2 regions of the Sediminibacillus sp. JSM 1682029 genome follow, and region 1 is predicted to be linked to the other one. Evidence: predicted binding sites of a transcription regulator. Region 1 holds the regulator's gene; the other holds the start of a gene.
The links. Region 1 encodes NrdR, which represses ribonucleotide reductase genes. Its sites were predicted from a motif close to AACACNATATATNGTGTT; they were not measured.
Positions count from the first base shown of each region.

Region 2: a site for NrdR is predicted at 1,743-1,760, ahead of ABVF09_RS04530 (vitamin B12-dependent ribonucleotide reductase). Genes of this name have one in related genera too.

Region 1 covers NZ_JBEWYY010000002.1:392,818-395,977, forward strand. The annotation lists gene dnaI (primosomal protein DnaI) at 1-283, opposite strand, end outside; gene ABVF09_RS05845 (replication initiation and membrane attachment family protein) at 337-1,719, opposite strand; gene nrdR (transcriptional regulator NrdR) at 1,757-2,218, opposite strand; gene ABVF09_RS05855 (hypothetical protein) at 2,254-2,661, opposite strand; gene speD (adenosylmethionine decarboxylase) at 2,846-3,160, opposite strand, start outside.
Region 2 covers NZ_JBEWYY010000002.1:132,750-135,909, reverse strand. The annotation lists gene gcvPB (aminomethyl-transferring glycine dehydrogenase subunit GcvPB) at 1-724, shown strand, start outside; gene ABVF09_RS04535 (rhodanese-like domain-containing protein) at 985-1,377, opposite strand; gene ABVF09_RS04530 (vitamin B12-dependent ribonucleotide reductase) at 1,832-3,160, shown strand, end outside.

The DNA of each region.
Region 1 (3,160 bases):
GAACAGTCTTTCCGTCTACTTGCAAGTATGGCGTATAGCCTGGAAGGATGTTTTGGCATTCTTCCAGAACCGGACAGTCAGCACAATTTTTAGATTGTGAAATAAATTCATAGAGCTTCATCAAATTCCTGTCGATGTCATTTGTATCCAGCTGCGGATTGCTTAAGAGCAGCTGCTTGACCTGCGAATCATTTAAAATTGCGTTTCGCAAGTGAGTGAAATTCTCTTGGAAGTTCTTATTATCTTTCATCCATTTTTTCAAGGAAGCTTGAATAGGTTCCATCTTCGATCATCCTTATTCTTATACTTCTGTGCTCCATAAACAGAAACAGTGCCCTAGCTGCCATTATTCAAATAACTTTTTATCAATTCGCCGAGGTCTTCCTGGTTTTCTTCTTTATCGATGGCAGCCTCTGCCTCTTTTACTGTTTTTCCATTCTGCTGTGCTTTTCTTTCCTTAAACCAGTCAGGAATCACCTCTTTTTTGGCAGGTTTGCGATAACTTTGCTTTGCAGTACCAGAACCCCACTGTTGATACTTTTGATTTTCAGATTTGGCAAGAGCCATTGCCTGCTTCACTGTTTTCACATTTTTTCTGGCCCAGTGACTCGCGATTTTTTCCAAGTAAGCTTTGGAAAGTTTCATATCTGTCTTTAAAAGAACATAATGGACCAAAACATTCATGACACCTGGCGAGAGCCCCTGCTGGGTCATCACATCCCTGATTGTTTTTAAATCTTGCGCAGAGGCTTGATTACCACCGGATAAGTCCTCTAACAGCTGTTTGGGAGAAATTTCTTCCAGCATTTTCACAAACTGCTCTTCCTTGCTTACCGGTTCTTCTGCTGTATTCTCAGCCTTCACCCGGCCAGTCTGTTTTTCCACCAGTTTTATATCTGCCTTTCTTGCAGAAGCCTGAAATAAATCGTGGCAGGCAGATTTAAATTCCTTTGCGTCCAGTTGATTATCTTCATTTATAGCCCAAATCACGGCACTTTCCAAATCTTGGACAGGCAAATCGTACAACACAATCATTTGCCGAATCAATTTTTTGTTAGCTGCTGTCAAAACGGAACGGGAAGAAATCATTCTTTTTTGCAGCATTTGTTCAATCCAGCCGAAGTCAACTTCCTTGTCAAGGTGAGCAGGGCCTGCCTGGCTTTCCTGTTGTCTTTCTTCTCCCGGAGAAGCAGGAGCAGCAAAATGGGAGATATGCGTATCGAACACATCCGCGAAGCCCATGGTGACATCTTCGCCTTTTAACTGACCCTGCCCCTCTATGTCAAACAAATGAACCAATTCCCCATGTTTCTTTTCGCCCAAGTGGTGATAGAGCAGCTGCGACAGCATTCCATCATTAAAAAAGTCGACTGGCAAAAATGGCGGGTTCAACTGATATGTATAAACATTTTTTTGTTCATGTTCAGTTTTATATGTGCTCATCAACCCGATGCCTTCCAGTTTCAGACGTGCCTGATATAACTTATCAAGCGGCAGAGACAAGTAATTCATCAAAGTGTGATGGGTTTGCAGCTCTTGATGGTGATTTCTTAATTGGCACTCACTCATAAGTGTTTGATATAAAGAAATGGCATCGCTGCCGACAAGCGGCTGATACAGATGGGTCAAAGATTGCAGACTTTCCATCGATAAGGCCGCTGTCGTCTTTATAGCAAATCCGTCGATCGGGAGTAATTTACCAATATGTTGATGATTCAAGATTTTGTCTCCTTCCTTTTGCTGAATAAGCCTCCATTTATTTATTGTCTGACCTGATTAAGTCCTTCAATTCATCCAAAAACACACTTATGTCTTTAAACTGTCTGTACACAGAAGCAAACCGGACATATGCTACTTCATCAACCGATGAGAGACGATCCATGACCATTTCACCTATTTCTTTGCTTTGTACCTCGGAAGTACCTCTATTTCGCAGTTCTTTCTCTACCTCTACAGCAATCGACTCAATTTGCTCCAATGCCACAGGCCGTTTCTCGCATGCTTTGATCAGCCCTCTCATCAACTTTTCACGGCTGTATTCCTCTCTTGTCCCTTCTTTTTTGACGACAATCAAAGGCACTTCTTCCAGCCTTTCGAAAGTTGTAAAACGGAAAGAACATTCTTCGCATTCTCTTCTTCTTCTGATAGACCGGCCTTCTTCTATCGGTCGCGAATCAAGCACTTTTGTACTTTTAAATTGGCAGTTAGGACATCTCATTATGTATCAACCCCATACTTTTATAGCAGTTTCCATTATAAATCAGCATTTTTCGTCATCGATGTTTCCAAAAAAGTGAGTTCTTTTTTTAGCTGGCTGTACAACTTGGGTATCAAGTTATGACTGAATCCGAAATCAAACGGCAAAATCGATTCAGTCGTCACCGAAAAATCGATTGCAGTTCGATATGGTTTCACCATAATGACCGTAGCAATAATAAAAGCTTTCCTTCCGCCGGTATAATTGACACTGATTTCACCATGTTCTTTCGATTGAGCTACTATCTCATAGGAATCTGATCGTTTAAAGTATTCCTCAACAGCCTGTAAACCTTTTTCTTTTGTTGTTTTAAAATAATGTGTCTGTAAATTTGCATCCCAATGATTTTCATTTGTTTCTGCATGATTGCCGAAATACTTTGTTATTGTTTGTCGAAAACTCATGACAGGCACCTCACAACTTTAGACAAAGTCTTTTTCTTTTTATTTTAACACGTTTTCAATGATTAAACGATGACCAAAGTCTTTTCTTTGTTTCACGGCAATCCATACTCAGGAATTTCGGTCACAAAATGGATGTCGCATAAAAAACCCTTGCCGTCTCCTCTGGCAAGGGTTTCCCGATTCATTATAAAGCTTTAAACTGGCTGACTTCCACAGGGCCCATCCCCCGCGGCACTTCCACTTTTTCGCTTCGATTCGATTCAAGTGATTCAGCAATATATTCCGCAGCTACGTTCGGATCGATAATATCCCCGCAAGTATAGACATCAATGCTTGCGTATCCATGTTCCGGGAAGCTGTGGATTGTTAAATGGGATTCAGAGATAATCACTACACCGCTCACGCCATAAGGAGCAAATTTGTGAAAAGCAACCTCGCGAATTTCGGCTCCGGCTTTTAAAGCAGCATTGACAAATATCTTTTCGATTAACCCCATATC
Region 2 (3,160 bases), 260 kb from region 1:
CGCCAACCTTAATGCAGTTATGGGGTATGCCCGCCCTGGAGACATGGGATTCGATGTCGTCCATTTAAATCTTCATAAAACTTTCACTGGACCCCATGGAGGTGGGGGACCAGGTTCAGGGCCGGTAGGAGTGAGTGAGGAATTGGCACGGTTTCTACCTAAGCCGATTCTGTCAGAAGCGAATGGGGAATACTATTTTGAAGAGGACAGACCAGATTCTATCGGCAGGGTAAAGCCTTTTTATGGTAATTTCGGCATTAATTTGCGGGCTTATACGTATATCCGGACAATGGGAGCGGAAGGATTGAAAAAGGTAAGCGAGCATGCCGTTTTAAATGCAAATTACATGATGAGGCGCCTGCAGGAAGAGTATGAACTTCCTTATACCCAACATTGCAAGCATGAGTTTGTGCTGTCGGGAAAACGGCAGAAGAAACTGGGAGTACGGACGCTTGATATTGCCAAACGGTTGTTGGATTTCGGTTACCATCCCCCGACCATTTACTTTCCGCTGAATGTGGAAGAAGCGTTGATGGTAGAACCAACTGAAACGGAGTCCAAAGAAACACTGGATGGATTCATTGATACCATGATCCAAATCTCCAATGAAGCGAAGAATGACCCTGAACTTGTCCAAGAGGCACCCTATCATACGGTTGTGAAGCGAATGGATGAGACGACGGCGGCCAGAAAACCCGTTCTCCGTTACAATAGACCACAATAAAAAGAAAGCGGCTATCCGAAATAAGGATAGCCGCTTTCTTTTCATTGTCTAGCTCCAGTGCCAACCCCCTGAGGTCTTAAGGCAATCCTCTGTGTGGCAAAGAAGCGCCACTCCGAGTTTCGCCTTAAGCTTGTCGGAGGCCCAAACGATGTGGGTCATGCAGGCGCTGCCACAGGACGTGGCGGTTTTAGCCTGTACTCTCTTTAAACAGCCGCTTGCGCTTTTGTCCTTATATCTTCGATCTCGAAGTGTCTTTCCTTTTAGTACTGGGTAGATTTTGATTTTTTGATTTTGCCGTTCCATTTTTTGAAACCGCCCTGAAGCTGATACAATTCGTTGTACCCCTTCTTGTTTAAAAGAATGGCAGCTCTTGCGGTCCTTGTACCATTTTGACAATACATATAGATTGGCTGGTCTTTCCTTAATTCGATCAAACGGTTCCGCAGCTGTGAAAGCGGGATATTCCTTGCCCCCAGGATGTGTCCCCCGTCGAATTCTTTCGGTTCTCTCACATCGATTAATTGGGCTTTCCGGTAGCCCTGACGGAATTCTTCTTCCGACAAGGTTTTCAGTATTTTTCTTTGTTTAAAATATCTATATATACCGAACCCTACGATCACAATTAGTAAAATTAGCAGAAATTCAATCCCCATCATCTGTTCCCCCATTTTTCTTTAGCGTCAACCTATATTATAGGCATGTTCTTCATATTTTTCAAAGGATAATTGCGTAACGCCGTGTACGGCTGAACAGGGTAACGTTGAAAGTTGTCACAATAAAAATTTTTTCTTGTTTCCCTTCCTTTGTAAGCTTTCTATTTGGCGGTATTACGGGCTTCTGTTTCTTTCAACAAAATAAGCTAAAAAACGCAACTAATAAAAAAGGCGGTTTTTCAAAAAAATTGACCATTTTTCTTTTTTTATCTTTTATTTCCGTTTATAATTGCGGTTTCTCATCTTTGACAAACTTCGTTTGTTTCGTTCCATTTAACAATATATAGTATGTGTCAAAAAAACCGAACACAATATATTGTTTTATTTCTCGGTTATGTGGTAAATTGAATATTATACTTAAATGTTTTAAAGGGAAGAAGGAGTGATGCCATATATGAAAACCATCACAGAAGTAAACATGCAGATTAATGTCGAGCAATTAAACGAGGATATCGCTTTATTTGAGCAGGTACATCCAATAACCCCGGATATGAAAATCACCCATGAAGGTGTATCGCGTTTAGTAATGCTGGATAGGTACGCTTTCAAGGATACGGAGAAGGCAACGTTGAAGTCAGGCGATTTTGTCGTTTTGACCGTAAAGGCGGACCCTAAGTTTCCGGCGAGGGGATATGGTTTTGTCAAATCTATCGATTGGCAGTCAAAACGTGCCGAAATCCAGGTGGATAAGGACTTTGTGTCTGTGCTGGACGATCAGGAAGAAGCAAACACAGGCGTTGTCAGTAGATCATTGGATGTGATTGATAAACCACTCGAAATCTATTATGAACAAATTGCGAAGCGGAATGCTACAGGTCTGTCGAAGGTGGAAACAACAGAAGAAAAGCAACAGGAAGCCTTTGACCGCTTTTATCATGAATTATCCAATATGCATTTCATCCCTGCCGGACGCGTTTTATATGGAGCTGGGGCAGAAACAGATGTGACTTACTTCAATTGTTATGTCATGCCATTTATACAAGACTCTCGTGAAGGGATTTCTGATCACCGTAAGCAAGTAATGGAAATTATGAGCAGGGGTGGAGGTGTAGGCACCAACGGTTCTACATTGCGTCCACGTAACACTCTTGCACGTGGTGTCAATGGTAAATCTTCCGGTTCAGTTTCCTGGCTGGATGATATTGCGAAGTTGACCCATTTGGTGGAGCAAGGCGGTTCCCGCAGGGGAGCACAAATGATCATGCTGGCAGATTGGCATCCGGATATCATCGAGTTTATCATTTCAAAAATGCAAAATCCGAGAATTCTCCGATTTTTGATAGAAAACACAGAGGATGAGCAAATTAGAAAGCTGGCACAGGAAAAGCTGAAATTCACTCCGCTGTCACCAATTGAAATCGATCTGTATCAAGGCATTGTAAACTATAAAAACATGCCGGGATTGGGAGGCTTTACGGAAGCTGCTATCAAAGAAGCAGAAGAAAAGCTGAACACTGGAGGTACATACAGTGTTCATAATCCGGAATTCCTGACGGGGGCAAATATATCCGTATGCTTGACAAAAGAGTTTATGGAAGCAGTCGAAAAGGATATGGATTATGAACTGAGATTTCCGAATGTGGAAAGTTATTCACCGGAAGAGATGCGGGCCTATAACGAGAATTGGCATGAAACCGGCGATGTACGCCGATGGGAAGAACAAGGGTACGGTGTCCGGGTTTATCGCCGGATGAAAGCGAAGGAATTGTGGAACTTGATTAAT